4 regions of the Streptomyces sp. NPDC006384 genome follow, and region 3 is predicted to be linked to each of the others. Evidence: riboswitches for the same ligand, from Rfam matches in the RefSeq annotation. Region 3 holds a riboswitch; each other region holds the start of a gene.

Region 1 (3,916 bases), on a different contig from region 3:
TGCCCTCGGCGGCGGCGGCCTCGGCCATCCGCAGATGCAGCACCAGTCCCGGCGAGTACTTCGCGAACTCCGGGTCGTACGCCGGGAACCAGCACGCCAGCACCGACGACGAGCGCAGCCCGAAGTGCGCGGCGACGGGCCGGCCGCCGGCGTAGAGCACGGACAGCGTGCCGGTGCACTCGGGTGCCCGGGTCCCGGCCAGCCGCCCGACCAGCCGGGTGATCCACTCCTGCGCGAACCGGTCCCGGCGCCCCGTCCTGCGGTACTGCGCCGACTTCCACTCCATGAGCGTGCGCAGCGCCGCCGGGTCGCGTTCGTCGAAGACGAAGCGCACGTCCCCGACCTGGCGGCCCAGCCGGCGCTCCTTGGCGAGGGTGGTCTTCAGGAACTTCGGCGACTGGGCGCGCAGCACGTTCTCGTACGCCTCGTAGCCCTTCTCCACGTCGATGACGTAGGTGGTGTGCTCCTCGGCGGCGTACGGCACGAACAGGCCCTGCTCGGCCTCCAGGTTGTCGAAGGCGAAGCCCGACAGGGAGCACGCCCGCAGCAGCCGGCGGGGGTCCGGCGTCAGCCCGGGGCGCAGCACCGCGCCCTGGCAGTCCGAGACGCCGAGCCCGATGGCCCGGCCCTGGCCCAGCGGTCCGCGCTCGTGCGGCAGGAAACCGGCCGCCTCGCCGCCGTCGTACAGCACCGCCACCCGCGCCCCCGGCCGCACCCGGCCCACGGCGTCGGTGAACTCCGGTTCCATGAAGGGATTGCGCGGCGCCGTCGAGCCGGCACGCAGCTCCCGCCAGCGTTCCCGTTCCCCCGCGCTCAGCTCCTGAGGGTTCAGCACACGTACACGTCCGCCGTTCAACCCGACCCCCCGATCAAGTCCCCCTGGACTAAAGGAAGGTACCCCCGGGGCCGCCCCGGGGGTAGAAGGCAGAGCAAGTTGTTGCCAACTGGTGCACAGGCCTTCAACCGCCTTTAGACGGTGTTGCGTCAGCTTTCGGACACCTGCGAACGACCTCGTGCGCAACCGGTCGCGGGGTGAGTCGGACAGGTCCGGTGTCCGTATTCTCTGATCATGGACCGCACCGCATATGCCCTCGTCGCCACCGACCTCGACGGAACGCTGCTGCGCGGCGACGACACCGTCTCCGACCGGTCGCTGGCCGCGCTGGCGCGGGTGGCCCGGGCGGGGGCGCGGCACCTGGTGGTGACGGGACGCCCCGCGCCGAGGGTGCGGTCCCTGCTCGACGGCCTCGGCTGCGAGGGGCTCGCGGTGTGCGGACAGGGCGCGCAGGTGTACGACGCCGGCGCGCACAGGATGCTGTGGTCGGTCACCCTGGACCGGGAACTGGCGGAGACCGCGCTCGGCAAGATCGAGGCGGAGGTCGGCGAGGTGTACGCCGCGGTCGACCAGGACGGCGTCGACGGGCTCACGCTCATCGAGCCGGGCTACCTGATGCCCCACCCGACCCTGCCCGCGGTCCGTGTGGACCGGCGCGACGAGCTGTGGGGCGAGCCGATCAGCAAGGTGCTGCTGCGCCACCCCGAGCTGTCCGACGACGAGCTGGCGGCGACGGCGCGCGCGGTGGTCGGCTCCCTCGCCACGGTCACGATGTCGGGACCGGGGACGGTGGAGCTCCAGCCGTGCGGCGTCACCAAGGCGACCGGTCTGGCGCTCGCCGCCGAGCGCCTGGGGCTGAGCCGGGGACGGACGATCGCCTTCGGGGACATGCCCAACGACGTCCCCATGTTCCACTGGGCGGCCCACGGGGTCGCCATGGCGGACGCCCACCCCGAACTCAAGGCGGTCGCGGACGAGACCACCCTGACGAACGAGGACGACGGCGTCGCCGTCGTCCTCGAACGGATCTTCGGAACCTCCTGACGCGCCCGGCGCGCGCCGCCGGGGCTCAGTGCGTCAGGGCCCGGCGCGTCACGGCTCAGTACGCGCTGAAGACGTTGTCGATCGAGCCGTAGCGGTCGGCCGCGTAGTTGCAGGCGGCGGTGATGTTGGCGACCGGGTCGTAGGAGTCCCAGGACGTGCCGGGCACGTGGTAGGCCCGGAAGGTCGGGTCGATCACCTGGAGCAGGCCCTTGGACGGGGTGCCGTTGACGGCGTTGACGTCCCAGTTGTTGATGGCGAACGGGTTGCCGGACGACTCCCGCATGATGTTGCGGTGGATGCCGTCGTACGTCCCGGGGATCCCGTGCTGCGCCATGATGTCGAGCGACTCGCGGATCCAGCCGTCGAGGGTCTCCGGGTACGCCGTCGTCGCCGTGGCGGCGGTGGTGGCGGCGGCCGGGGTAGCGGCGGAGGCGGTGGCGGCGCCGACGAGCGGCAGGGCGAGCACGGCCGCGCCGGTGCCGGCGAGGGCGAACTTGCGGACGAGACGAGCGGTACGGCTGTGACGGTTCTGACCGTTGGCAGGCATGTGTGTGTCCCTCTCCTACGCCTGCGAGGTGAGCTGTCGGGTTCGGGCGGGGAGGTGCCCGGCCGGCCCTCACGGGCACGGCTTCACCCCGAGCCGCTCCGGTGGTTTCCGGCGCGGCGACTTACCTGGGTCCCCCGCTCCTGCCTGCGAGTGTGTCGGTGGATGACTGGTGCCGGGGCGGTGGCAGGATTCGGCGTCCGCCCGACAGGCCGGGAACGTATGCGAGAGCACATGTCCGGAACAAGTGCAGGAATCACCCGACGTCCATGTTGACCTTGGTCTGGGGCTTTTGGGGTGCTTGATCCTTTGCGGTCGCCAAGCCTCAACTGGCTTGCGGCGCAAAGGGAGGGCACAGTCGGCGGCGGGGTTGCCCACAGGCGTGGCGGAGTGAGCCAACTCACGGCCGCCAAGAAGACCGGCAAATCGGGCATTAGGTTCAACGGGCGGTCAATCGCCCATCGGTGGCGACGGCTTGCGGGCGGCGTCGGGGGTGATGTCGGGGCGGTGTCGGAACGGCTGGGGGCCGGGCGGTCCGGCCGCCCCGTGGCCGGCCGGCCGTGTCCGGCTTCGCCGTGCCCCGTGTTCCCGCGCGTCGTGCGGGCATCCGTTCGGAGGGGGCCGGGTGGGTGACGTGTGCGGAGCGAGGGCCGCCGGGAGGGGATGTGTGATCCCCGGTGGCGACTTCCCGCCCTGGTGGTATCGCTCCATGTCCGCTCATATCGGCTGATCGAAAACATGGCGCGCATGATCCGATTCCGACCGGCCTGTAACGGTGGGCGCTAGCGGTGATCGAAACGTGACCGGATACGCTGACTCGAGTGGTGGCAGCGACCTATCGACAAACCAGGTAATCGCCAGTAGACACCAGCAGACAGGAGACCCCTCGTGACCGTCGTCGGGCCGTTCGGGCTGAGCGTGCGGGACCAGGCTCTGGAAGCCGATGTCCAGGCCGGATTGGTCGCGGTCGAGGAAGGGTTGCTCGAAGCAACCAAAAGCGAGGTGCCCTTCATCACGGAGGCCGCCCAGCACCTGGTGCGGGCCGGCGGCAAACGGTTCCGGCCACTGCTGGTGATGCTCTCGGCCCAGTTCGGCGACCCCTACGCCCCCGGCATCGTGCCCTCGGCCGTGGTCGTGGAGCTGACCCACCTCGCCACGCTGTACCACGACGACGTGATGGACGAGGCGGCCGTGCGCCGCGGCGTGCCCAGCGCCAACACCCGCTGGGGCAACTCGGTCGCCGTCCTCACCGGTGACTTCCTGTTCGCCCGCGCCTCCCAGATCCTGGCCGACCTCGGGCCCGAGGCGGTCCGGGTGCAGGCCCTCGCGTTCGAACGGCTCGTCACCGGCCAGATCCTGGAGACGGCCGGCCCCCAGGACGGCCGGGACCCGGTCGACCACTACCTCGACGTGCTCGGCGGCAAGACGGGCTCGCTGGTCGCGGTCTCCTGCCGGTTCGGCGCGATGATGTCCGGTGCCGACGAGACGGTCGT
Region 2 (3,916 bases), on a different contig from region 3:
AGACGGGAGTCGAGGAACTCCTGCGCTACGACGGCCCGGTCGAGCTCGCCACCTGGCGCTTCGCCACCGAGCCGCTCACCGTCGGCGGACAGGACATCGCCCCCGGCGACCCGGTCCTCGTCGTTCTGGCCGCCGCCGACCGGGACCCGGAGCGGTTCGCGGACCCGGACACCCTGGACCTCTCCCGCCGGGACAACCAGCACCTGGGGTACGGCCACGGCATCCACTACTGTCTCGGCGCCCCGCTCGCCCGGCTGGAGGGCCAGACGGCGCTCGCCACACTGCTCACCCGCCTGCCCGACCTGTCCCTCGCCGCGGACCCCGCCGAACTGCGCTGGCGCGGCGGGCTCATCATGCGGGGGCTGCGCACCCTGCCCGTGTCGTTCACTCCTGTGCCCTCCGGCCCCGTGCCGTCGCCGCCCGACACGCATCCGGCGCCGACGCAAAGGTGACACGCGCTCAGCTCTGTGATCTTCACGTGATCTGCGCGGCATGAACTTGTGACAACCGATCATATGCCTATACGTTCACGGATCAGCGTGGCGACGAGCCTCGTCCGCCACGCGGTCCCCGTCGTCTCGTGAAAGGTCGTCGCATGCTCTCCGGGAACGGTCGTCACCGCCGACCCCGCCAGGCCCCCGCCCTGGTCGTCGCAGCCGGCGTGACCGGCTCCGCCATCGCGATCCCTCTCCTGGGGGCCACCGGCGCCCACGCGGCCGACGGAACGAGCTGGGACCGGGTCGCCGAGTGCGAGACGGGTGGCGCCTGGAGCCAGAACAGCGGCAACGGGTACTACGGCGGCCTGCAGCTGTCCCAGGACCTCTGGGAGCAGTACGGCGGACTCGCGTACGCGCCGAGCGCCGACGAGGCCAGCCGCTCGCAGCAGATATCCGTGGCCGAGAAGGTGCTCGCGGGGCAGGGCGTCGCCGCCTGGCCGACCTGCGGTCCGCTCGCGGGCCTGGGCGGCGGCGCGGGTGCCGCGACGGGCGGAACCGGAACCTCCGGTGACGGGTCGTCGGCGGGGGAGAGGGCGCCCGGCGCGTCCGGCTCGACCGACCCCTCCGAGACCACCGCTTCCCCTGAGGCCACCGAAACCGCCGGAAGCGCCGGGAGCGCTGCGAGACCGTCCTCCCCGGCCTCCCCCTCCCCCTCCTCCACCCCGGCCCCGTCGGCCTCCACGTCCGCCACGGCTGACGTCCCGTCGGACAACAGCGACAAAACGGCCAAGGGTGACACGCCCGGCACGTCCGCCACGCCCGGACTTCCGGCCGACGGTGTCACCCGGGACTCCGGCGGCGCGGGCACGGAGGCCCCCGAAAGCGACGCTGCGGACAAGTCGGGGCAGAACGGCGCCGTTTCGGGGCTCGTCGACACCGAGGAGTCCCCGGCCGGCCGGCACCGCGGCGGCAGCGCCGACGAGGGTGCGGCGGCCGGCCGCGAGGACGCGCCGTCGGGGCGGCACGCCTCGCGCGGCGAGGGCGGCGCCCGCGACCTCACGGACGGCGCGTACACGGTCCGTTCGGGCGACAGCCTCTGGGGCATCGCCGACTCCCTTGACGTCTCCGGCGGGTGGCACGCCCTCTACGCCGAGAACGAGGAGGTCGTCGGCGCCGACCCGAACCACATCCTGCCCGGTCAGACGCTCACGGTCACGGGCGAATCGGTCGAAAACCAGGGGTAGTTCGCGTCACGGTTAGAGGCTGTATGTCCGTTTTGGATCTCGTGAGAGATAGGTCTCAGAAGCCGTGATCGTCTTTGAAAAACCGCGGAGCGCGTGTCTACGGTCATGACCGCTCGCCACCGCGGGCCCCGTCCGTCGCAACGCCGAATCCTGCCAGCGGCGGTACGGGAACAGTCGTCGCGTCAAGCGCCGCAGGCAGGAGCGGGGGACCCAAGGTAAGTCGCCGCACCGGGGCAGTCGATCCGGAGCGGCTAGGGGTGGAGCCGAGTTCCGTGAGGGACCCGGCCGGGCAACTCAACCGGCCCGAACCCGACAGCTCACCTCGCAGGCGTCGGTGAGGGGATCAACCATGCTGTTTTCCGGCAAGGGCAAGCACCGTCGTCCGTCCAAGGCCACCCGTGTCATCGCCGTCGCCGGCGTCACCGGTGCCGCCGTCGCCGCCCCGCTGATGGCGGCCGGCAACGCCTCCGCCGCCACGGCCTCCGAGTGGGACGCCGTCGCCCAGTGCGAGTCCGGCGGCAACTGGTCCATCAACACCGGCAACGGCTACTACGGCGGCCTGCAGTTCTCGGCCTCCACCTGGGCCGCCTACGGCGGTACGCAGTACGCCGCCACCGCCGACCAGGCGTCCAAGTCGCAGCAGATCGCGGTCGCCGAGAAGGTCCTCGCCGGCCAGGGCAAGGGTGCCTGGCCCGTCTGCGGCACCGGCCTGTCGAGCGCCGCGTACACCGGCGGCTCCGGTGAGAGCCAGAGCGGCGGCTCCTCGCAGTCCTCCGGCGGCTCCCAGAGCTCGCAGGGCACCCAGAACCAGAGCGGCGGCTCCGCCGAGCGCTCCACCGAGCAGAAGGCCTCGCGCTCCTCCGAGCGTCCGGCCGCCGAGAAGACCGCGCCGAAGGCGGAGAAGAAGGCCGAGAGCGGGACCGTCACCACCCCGACCGGCAAGAAGGTCGAGAAGGGCGACGGCGAGTACAAGGTCGTCAAGGGCGACACCCTCAGCACGATCGCCGCCGAGCACGACGTCGACGGCGGCTGGGCGAAGCTGTTCGAGCTGAACGACGACATCCTCGACGACGCCGACCTGATCTACCCGGGCCAGCAGCTGCACCTGAAGTAAGCGGCGGCCCGCCCTCCTCCCGCCCCGGTGCGTGTTCCCCCCCCCCGTGCGCACCGGGGCGGGTTTTTCACGCTCCGGGAGCCGGGGGCCCCGGATTTCCGTGAACCGCCTTTGTTCCGTTCGGAAACAATTTACTCTCGGTTCTGTCCAACAGGTGGGTGGCCGGCTGGCCGATCGCCCGTCGCCGGTTAGGCTCGTCCCGCAGAGCCGCTGCGGTCCTCGCGGATCCGCGTCGCACCGAAGCGCCACACCGAAGCGTCACATTGAAGAAGGAGATGCTCGTGCCGTCCATCGACGTCGTCGTAGCCCGGGAAATCCTGGACTCCCGAGGCAACCCCACGGTCGAGGTCGAGGTCGGCCTCGACGACGGCAGCACGGGCCGTGCCGCCGTCCCGTCCGGAGCCTCCACCGGTGCCTTCGAGGCCATCGAGCTCCGTGACGGCGACCCGGCCCGCTACCAGGGCAAGGGTGTCGAGAAGGCCGTCCTCGCCGTCATCGAGCAGATCGGCCCGGAGCTGGTCGGCTACGACGCCACCGAGCAGCGCCTGATCGACCAGGCCATGTTCGACCTGGACGCCACCGACAACAAGGGCTCGCTGGGCGCCAACGCCATCCTCGGCGTCTCCCTCGCCGTCGCCCACGCCGCCTCCGAGGCCAGCGACCTGCCGCTCTTCCGCTACCTGGGCGGCCCCAACGCGCACCTGCTGCCGGTGCCGATGATGAACATCCTGAACGGCGGCTCGCACGCCGACTCCAACGTGGACATCCAGGAGTTCATGATCGCCCCGATCGGCGCGGAGTCCTTCTCCGAGGCGCTGCGCTGGGGCACCGAGGTCTACCACACCCTCAAGAAGGTGCTGAAGGGCAAGGGCCTGGCCACCGGCCTCGGCGACGAGGGCGGCTTCGCCCCGAACCTCGGCTCCAACCGCGAGGCCCTCGACCTCATCCTCGAGGCCATCAAGGAGGCCGGCTACACCCCGGGCGAGCAGATCGCGCTCGCGCTGGACGTCGCCGCGTCCGAGTTCTACAAGGACGGCTCCTACACCTTCGAGGGCAAGGAGCGCTCGGCCGCCGAGATGACCGAGTACTACGCCGAGCTGGTCGAGGCGTACCCGCTGGTC
Region 3 (3,916 bases):
GCGTCGCCTCCGTCACCGCGGCGACCTTCTTCGTCCGCGTCGTGATGTCGCCGTTCGCCCACCCGCTGTTCACCGTGCTCACCGGCGTCGGATTCGGCGTCGCCGCGCTCACCGCCGGCCGCCGCCGCCTCCTGCCGCGTGCCCTTCTCCCGCTGGGCGGACTGCTGCTGGCGATGGGCATGCACGCCCTGTGGAACGGCTCGGCCTCGCTCGGCGGGTACGGCTTCCTCGCCGTGTACGGGGCGTTCATGGTGCCCGCGTTCGGGCTGCTGACCTGGCTGGCGATCTGGACCCGGCAGCGTGAACTGGCCGCCGTCCGCGCCGAGCTGCCCGTCTACGTCCTGGCCGGCTGGCTGGGCCCGGCCGAGCCGTTCGCGCTCGGCTCGATGCGGGCGCGGCGCATCGCCCGGCGGTACGCGCGCAGGCACGGCGGGAAACCGGCGGCGCGTGCGGTGGCGCGGTACGAGGCGTACGCGACCTCGCTGGCGTTCCTGCGGCAGCGGGGCCGCCGGGGCAGGGCGGGCGCGGACTACACCGTACGGGAGCGGGAGTTGCTGGACGGGCTGTGGCACCGCCGGGAGGCGGCGCGCCCCGCGCTGGAGCACGCGGCCCGCGTCACGGCGCCGCCGGTGCGGATGCCCGTACCGCACCGGCCGCCGTACGGGTTCCACGGGGCGCCCGTGACGTACGGGCTTCACCCGCCGTACCCGGCGCCCGTCCCGCATCCCGCCGCCCCGTACGCCGGTGCCCGCCCCCTGTACGCCCCGCCCCACAACCCGTACCGGACGTGACGCGGGGCGACTTGGGCGGCGCGTGCGGCGCGGGTGTTCTCAGAGGCTGAGGCCCTTGTCCTGCAGCCAGGCCGCCGGGTCGACGCCGCCTCCGCCGCTGGTGTGGACCTCGAAGTGCAGGTGCGGCCCGGTGACGTTGCCGGTGGCGCCCACGCGGCCGATGACGTCCCCGGTGCTGACCTTCTGGCCGACGCTGACGTTCATCGACGCCTGGTGGCAGTACCAGAGTTCGGTGCCGTCCTCCAGGGTGAGGACCGTGCGGTAGCCGTAGGCGCCGGCCCAGCCCGCCTCGGTGATCGTGCCGGTGTGGACGGCCTTGAGGAGGGTACCCGTGGGCGCGGCGAAGTCGAGGCCGGTGTGCTGGCCGGAGGACCACATGGAGCCGGCCTGGCCGTAGGTGGAGGTGATCGTGTACGAGGAGGTCGGCAGCGTGTACTGCCTGGCCAGCTCGGCGAGCCGCTCGGCCTCGGCCTTCTTCCTGGCCTCTTCCTCCGCCTTCGCCTTGGCGGCGGCGGCCTTGGCCTCGGCCTCCTTCTCCGCCTTGGCGGCGGCTTCGGCGGCCGCCTTCTCGGCGGCGGCCGCGGCCTCTTCGGCGGCCTTGGTGTCGACCTGGATCTGCTGCTGCTCGGCCTGCTGCATGATGCGCGCCCGCAGGGCCTCGCCTGCGTCGGTGGCGCCTTCGCCGGTGTCCGCGGAGGCGGTGACGATGCTGCTGAGCGGGGCGGCGGAGCCCTCGGCCGCCGGCCCGTCACCGGAGTCGTCGGAGACGCCGGGGACCAGCGAGCCGACGTTCGGCAGATCGGGCATCGAGATCGGCACCGGTGCCTTGCCGGTCTGCGCGCTGGCCATGCCGCCCGCTCCGACGGCCGCTATGACACCGACGCCGAGGACGGTGGAGCTGCGGGCGAGCCCGCCGCGCTGCTTGGCGACGCGGTGCCGGCCGCGGACGGGACGGACGGACTCCGCGGTGGGGTTCCACTCCTCCCAGGGGCCCTCTCCGGCGCGGGGGACGTCGTGGCCGAAGATGTCGGTGTCGTGCGCGCTCGGCGCGAACGGGGCCTCGGGAGCAGGCCGGTTGGACGCCACGTGGGCGTACTCCTTTCCTTCCTTCCGCCTACCGGGTTAGCTGACGGGTTCGGAGCAGGAAGGTCTCCTACGCGCGTAAACCGGCCGTGTCTCCACGGCGGCATACGCCCGATTCACCCCAGAGTGGTGGTTCCCCGGTTCCCTCGCGGGATTCGGCGCGTGCGCACGGAGCCGCCTTCTGTGACGGCTGGGACGACCGCGCTGCGTTATCGAACGTTAATAGAAGCGAGGCGTCGATTCCAAGCCGTTCCGGGTGATCATTAAGGATTCCGGCCGGGACGTATGTCTCATGAAGTGCGAAAACGGGGCGAGTTGACCGCCTATCAGGCCACCGTCCCGCAACACACGTTTCTGACTGTGTGTCAGTTGTTATGCGCAGGGCGGTCGCTCGGTCACCCGCCGTGACTCCGGTCGGGGTGGTGCTCAGTGGCGGCGTACGGCGAGCAGAGCCATGTCGTCCGTCATGCCGCCCCCGGAGTGCCGGCGCACGTCGTCGGCGAGGGTGTCGAGCAGCTCGGCCGGGTGCCGGAAGACGCGTCCGGACAGGCGTGCCTGGGGGTCGTAGAACCTGCCGAGGGCGTCACGGGCCTCGGACAGCCCGTCGGTGTACAGCAGCAGGGTGGCTCCGCCGGGGAAGGGTGCCTGCTCGGCCCGGTCGGGCCACACCCCCAGCTCGCCCATCCCGAGCGGCAGCGCGTACTCCCTGACCTGCAACGGGTGCACGGTGCCGTCGGCGTGCAGCAGCAGGGGCGGCGGGTGGCCGCGGTTGACGATGCGGAGGACCCCCTCGCCGTGCGGGAGTTCGGCGAGGACGGCGGTGGTGAATCCCTCGAAGGCGTCCAGCCCCTCCCGCCGGGTGCCCTCGCGGGCCAGGGCCCGTTCCAGCCGCTGCGCCACCGCCTCCAGCGTCGCCTCCTGCTCGGCCGCCTCCCGGAACGCGCCGATCACCACGGCGACGGCGGCCACCGCGCCCATGCCCTTGCCGCGCACGTCGCCGACGATGAGCCGCACCCCGCGCGCGCTGTCCTGCACCGCGTACAGGTCGCCGCCGATGAAGGCGTCGGCCTGGGCGGCCTCGTAGCAGGCGGCGATCTCGAAGCCGCCGATCCGCTCGGCGGGCTGGGGCAGTACGGCGCGCTGGGCGGCCTCGGCGATCTCGCGGGCGGAGGCGAGCTGCTCGTCGGTGCGCCGGACGAAGGCGTTCACGAGGACGGCGAGACCGGCGACCGTGGCGATGGTGATCAGCTCGGTGAGCGAGTCCACGTAGTGGATGACGCCCTTGGTCGTCTGGAGGCAGAGGACGGTGACGACCACGGCGGCACCGGTGAGCGCGGTGCCGCGCCGCGAGTAGACCGGCGCCGCGACCAGGGGCGCGGCCGTGTAGAGGGGCGCGGCGGTGAAGTACCGGGGGGTGAGGACGTCGTACAGGATGGCGGCGACGATCAGCAGGACGGGGAGCGCGCGCACGAACCTGCGGCCGTACAGCGCCCGCCGCCGCGCCCCGTCGGGGGAGGACGGTACGGGCATCGGGGGGTCGCCGACGCCCGGGTCGGGCACGGGGCCGGGCACCGGGTCGCCGGGGAGCCGGCCGCCGGTCCGGCCGTCCGCGCCCCTGCCCTTCTCCTTGCCCTTCTCCCTGCTCTCCCCCTCGCCCTCCGCCTCGTCTGGCCGCACCACTCGTCTCCCGCCGCCCCGGTCGCCGTCCGTCCTCCAGATTTCCCGGGGCGGGGGTGGGGGGCGAGCCGTGAGGTCCGGCCGGGTGACGGCCACGCGGGCCGCCGGGCGCACAGGACGTCACGAGACGCCGTAGGACGCCAGGACGCACCGAAGGCCGGAACCCTTTCGGATTCCGGCCTTCGGTCTTCAGTAGCGGGGACAGGATTTGAACCTGCGACCTCTGGGTTATGAGCCCAGCGAGCTACCGAGCTGCTCCACCCCGCGTCGTTGTGTCTCCAGTGTACGTCATGTCGGGGGTGGAACGCACACGCGTATCTCAGGGGCCCTCGAGGTGACGGTTCGGCGCCTTCGCGCGCCCCTCG
Region 4 (3,916 bases), on a different contig from region 3:
CGCAGCCGGGAGGCGGACACGCCCCAGTGTTCGAGGTGGGCGCCGATGCCGAGCGGCACGGCGAACAGGGTGTCCGTGCCGGCCAGGGCCTTGATGGTGGGCAGGTCCAGGTGGTCGTAGTGGTCGTGGGAGATGACGACGACGTCGACCGGGCCGAGGGCCGCGAGGGGCAGCGGGACCGGATGCAGCCGCTTGGGCCCGGCGAAGGGTACCGGGGAGCAGCGCTCACCCCACACGGGGTCGAACAGCACCCGCTGCCCGTCGATCTCGGCGAGCACGCTGGAGTGTCCCGTCCAGGTCAGCCGCAGCCCGGTGGCGGGCGGCCGGGCGAGGTCGGCGAGGGTGGTGGCGTGCACCGGGACCGTGCCGCGCGGTGTGCGGCGAAGCCGCGACTCCCGGTCGAAGTAGACCTTGGCGAAGTCGCGGCCCGATCCGGACGGCCCGCTCCGGGCGGCGCCCCCGGGGTTCTGGAAGACACCGTCCCGGAAGTGCGGCGAGTTGCGGATGCGCGCCATGCGCTCGCCGCTCGGGTCCGCGCCGAAGGCCGCGGGCAGCGGTACGCGCAGCCCGGCGCGCGGGGGACGGGGACCGGCCACGGTACCTCCAGTGGGGAGTGGATCAGGCAGTCGTCTTCGTCGTCTCGTCCGACAACACTCGAACGACGGACGTGACTTCCGGGTTCCCTCCGCTCAGGAACGGCGGCACGGCGGCCGCCACGGCGGAGACCGGGCGGCCGTTTCCGTCCCGTGGCCCCGCGCTTCTCACGCCACGGCGGCGATCCGCATCTTGATGTCGTCCGGCGACAGCGTCCCCTTGGCGGTGACGTGGTCCCCCGAGGAGACTCCGCGCAGCCGGCGCCCGATCCACGGCACCAGGTACTCCCGTGCCCAGTGGACGTCGTCCCGCCGGACCTCGAGGGTGCCGCGGGGCGGCAGCGGCGGCCAGGGCTGCTCCGGGTCGGCCGGGATGCGCAGGCCGAGGGCCTGGCCGGCGCGCAGGGCCACGCGGGTGTGGCCCTCGGGCGACAGGTGCAGCCGGTCGGCGTCCCAGGCCCTCGGGTCCTGGACGCTGCGCAGCGACCACAGGTCGAGCACGGGGCAGCCGTAGCGGTCGGCGACGGCGCGGACGTGCCCGTTGTAGGTGGCGATCTTGCCGCGCAGGTGCTTGAGGAGGGGCACCCTGCGGGTGTCGAAGCCGGTCGTCACCAGGACGGTGCCCGCGGTGGAGGCGAGCGCGGCCACGGCTCGCTCGAACCGTTCGGCGACCTCGTCGGGGTCGGTGCCGGGCCGGATGATGTCGTTGCCGCCGGCACAGAAGGAGACGAGGTCCGGGGCGAGTTCGACCGCTCTGGGTACCTGCTCCTCCACGATCTGGTCGAGCAGCCTGCCGCGCACGGCGAGGTTGGTGTAGGTGAAGTCGCCCTCGGGGCGGCGGTCCGCGAGCAGGACGGCGAACCGGTCGGCCCAGCCGACGAACGCCCCGTCGGGGCCGGGGTCGCCGACGCCCTCGGTGAAGCTGTCCCCCACCGCCACGTACGACCCGATCACTGCTCTGCTGTCACTCTTCGAATCGTCTGCCACATCGGCCCATCATTCACCTTTCAATGTGACCTACGCGACCGTAGGAAGGGGTTGACGGGCGGTGAGAAAGGCCACTCCTAAAGTGTTCGCCAATTCAGGAATAAGCGTTCCGGGCGGCAGGGCGCGCCCGTTCCGGCGCGCCGAAGGCCGGACCCGGGGATCGGGGTCCGGCCTTCGGCGGTGCGAGGGGGCGTCGTCAGAGGGAGACGCCGTGCGAGCGCAGGTACGCGACCGGGTCCACGTCGGAGCCGTAGTCCGGCGTGGTGCGGATCTCGAAGTGCAGGTGCGGTCCGGTCACGTTGCCGGTGGCACCGGAGAGGCCGATCTGCTGACCGGCGGTCACGGACTGGCCGGCGGAGACGGAGAGCGAGGACAGGTGGGCGTACTGGGCGTAGTGGCCGTCGGCGAGCTTGATGACGACCTGGTTGCCGTACGCGCCGCCCCAGCCGGCGGAGACGACCGTGCCGGCGCCGACGGCCTTCAGGGAGGTGCCGGTCGGGACGACGAAGTCGGTGCCGGTGTGGTAGCCGCTGGACCACATGCTGCCGGACTGGTGGTACGGGGTGCCGACGCCGGCGCCGGCCACGGGGGCGGTGTAGCCGCTGCTGGTGCCGGCGGATCCGGCGCCCGCCTCCGAGGAGGACGAGGAGGACGAGGGCTGCGACGCGGCGGTCTTCGCGGTGTCCGACGACTTCGCGGCCGGCGCGGCGGAGGACTTCTTCGTCCCCGCGGGCTTCTGGGCCGTCTTCCCGGCGGAGGAGCCGGCGGTGCCGGTCGCGGCCTTCTGACCGATCGACAGCTCGAGCCCCGGGTGGATCAGCGACGGGTCGGAGCCGATGGCCTCGCGGTTGTCCTCGTACAGCTTCTTCCAGCCGCCGTCGACATGCTGCTCGTCGGCGATCTTCGACAGGTAGTCGCCGCTCCGCACGGTGTAGGTGTCCGCGCCCTTGCCGGCGGTCTTCTGCGCACCGGCCGGGGCGGACTGGGCCGCCTGTCCGGGAGCGGACTGCGCGGGGGCGGCCTGGGCGCCGGCGGCGCCCATCAGCGGGAGGGCGAGCGCGGCGCCGCCGGTTCCGGCGACGGCGATGGCACGGGCTATGCGCTGGACCTTGGTACGGCGGTGCTTACCCTTCGCGGGCATGTCGCATTCCTCTCCGGCGCCTGCGAGGTGAGCTGTCGGGTGCGGACTGGAGATGCCCGGCCGCGCGGTGACGCGGCTTTACCCCGAGCCTGTCCCGGGAACCGGAACAGGCGGTGTTGCCTGTGGGTCCCCCGCTCCTGCCGTGTACGGGTGGTTGATGAGTACGGGCTCCGGTCGGCGGCAGGATTAGGCGTCCGTCCGGATCGGTGGTGAACGTAAGGGACCGGGACGCGCACAGACAAGCGAGGGGTTCCGCGGACGGAAGTTTCTCTTGATCCTTCAGGGGAAAGGGCGGTCACACTCCGTCGATTCCGGAAGCCTCCGTTTTCCCGAATGTCCTTGAAAAGCGCATGAATTACGTGAACATGACGGGCAACGCACGGTCACTCTTATGACGCTGCTCACGGGGAACATCCCCAGCACCGCCCATATCGCAGCAAGTTGAGAGAAAAGCGTCAATTCAGACAGACGGGCCGGACGTCGCGCAGCCGGGCCCGTCGTGCACCTGCCGTATGCCCGTCTCACGCCGTACGGACGACTCGTTGCCGCGGACAGGGAATGCCGTATCGTCGGCTGGGCGCCCGCCGGCGAGCCGCGCCGTCGGGGCCGAGTGGGAGGAGCCCCCGTGACGCAGCAGGTCCCGTCGACCGAACCCGAGCTGACCGGTGTGCGCAACTTCCGTGACGTCGGCGGGCTGCCGACCGTGGACGGACGGCGCGTACGGCAGGGGGTGCTGTTCCGCAGCGGTCATCTCGCGCACGCGACCGCGGAGGACGCCGCGTTCCTCGCCTCGCTGGGACTGCACACGATCTTCGACTTCCGCAACGCCGCCGACCAGAAGCTCGAGGGCCGGGACGTCGAACTGCCGGGCGTGCGCAATGTGAACCTGCCGCTGAGCGATCCGGCCGACGGCGCCGAGTTCTGGAAGATGGTCCGCGACGGCGACCTCGACCAGCTGCGCGGCATCCTGGCCGACGGCCGGGGCGCGGACCGGATGATCACCTCCTACCGGATGATGATCAAGGAGCGCACGGCGGAGCACTCCCGGGTGCTGCACGCGCTCGCCGAGGACAGCGTCCCCGCGCTGATGCACTGCGCGGCCGGCAAGGACCGCGCGGGACTGTCGGTCGCGATCACGTTGCTCGCCCTGGGCGTGGAGCGCGACGCCGTCGTCGAGGACTACCTGAAGTCGAAC

The links. A riboswitch is a leader RNA that binds a small molecule or an ion and turns the genes downstream of it on or off. The one in region 3 is predicted to bind cyclic di-AMP.
Region 1: it holds a riboswitch for cyclic di-AMP, as region 3 does, so the genes downstream of both, ACFYOJ_RS20220 (transglycosylase SLT domain-containing protein) here and ACFYOJ_RS31055 (M23 family metallopeptidase) in region 3, are expected to answer to the same signal.
Region 2: it holds a riboswitch for cyclic di-AMP, as region 3 does, so the genes downstream of both, ACFYOJ_RS04640 (transglycosylase family protein) here and ACFYOJ_RS31055 (M23 family metallopeptidase) in region 3, are expected to answer to the same signal.
Region 4: it holds a riboswitch for cyclic di-AMP, as region 3 does, so the genes downstream of both, ACFYOJ_RS21830 (LysM peptidoglycan-binding domain-containing M23 family metallopeptidase) here and ACFYOJ_RS31055 (M23 family metallopeptidase) in region 3, are expected to answer to the same signal.

The regions. Positions count from the first base shown of each region.
Region 1 is NZ_JBIAHR010000014.1:15,705-19,620, forward strand. It holds gene ACFYOJ_RS20210 (GNAT family N-acetyltransferase) at 1-835, opposite strand, end outside; gene ACFYOJ_RS20215 (HAD family hydrolase) at 1,070-1,879, shown strand; gene ACFYOJ_RS20220 (transglycosylase SLT domain-containing protein) at 1,935-2,426, opposite strand; cyclic di-AMP (ydaO/yuaA leader) riboswitch at 2,430-2,597, opposite strand; gene ACFYOJ_RS20225 (polyprenyl synthetase family protein) at 3,312-3,916, shown strand, end outside.
Region 2 is NZ_JBIAHR010000003.1:101,343-105,258, reverse strand. It holds gene ACFYOJ_RS04650 (cytochrome P450) at 1-452, shown strand, start outside; gene ACFYOJ_RS04645 (transglycosylase family protein) at 596-1,681, shown strand; cyclic di-AMP (ydaO/yuaA leader) riboswitch at 1,859-2,027, shown strand; gene ACFYOJ_RS04640 (transglycosylase family protein) at 2,031-2,795, shown strand; gene eno (phosphopyruvate hydratase) at 3,077-3,916, shown strand, end outside.
Region 3 is NZ_JBIAHR010000029.1:82,059-85,974, reverse strand. It holds gene ACFYOJ_RS31060 (PrsW family intramembrane metalloprotease) at 1-791, shown strand, start outside; gene ACFYOJ_RS31055 (M23 family metallopeptidase) at 831-1,877, opposite strand; cyclic di-AMP (ydaO/yuaA leader) riboswitch at 1,889-2,045, opposite strand; gene ACFYOJ_RS31050 (PP2C family protein-serine/threonine phosphatase) at 2,301-3,554, opposite strand; tRNA gene ACFYOJ_RS31045 (tRNA-Met) at 3,745-3,818, opposite strand; gene ACFYOJ_RS31040 (dihydrofolate reductase family protein) at 3,871-3,916, opposite strand, start outside.
Region 4 is NZ_JBIAHR010000015.1:159,094-163,009, forward strand. It holds gene ACFYOJ_RS21820 (MBL fold metallo-hydrolase) at 1-596, opposite strand, end outside; gene ACFYOJ_RS21825 (SGNH/GDSL hydrolase family protein) at 762-1,547, opposite strand; gene ACFYOJ_RS21830 (LysM peptidoglycan-binding domain-containing M23 family metallopeptidase) at 1,777-2,721, opposite strand; cyclic di-AMP (ydaO/yuaA leader) riboswitch at 2,726-2,884, opposite strand; gene ACFYOJ_RS21835 (tyrosine-protein phosphatase) at 3,347-3,916, shown strand, end outside.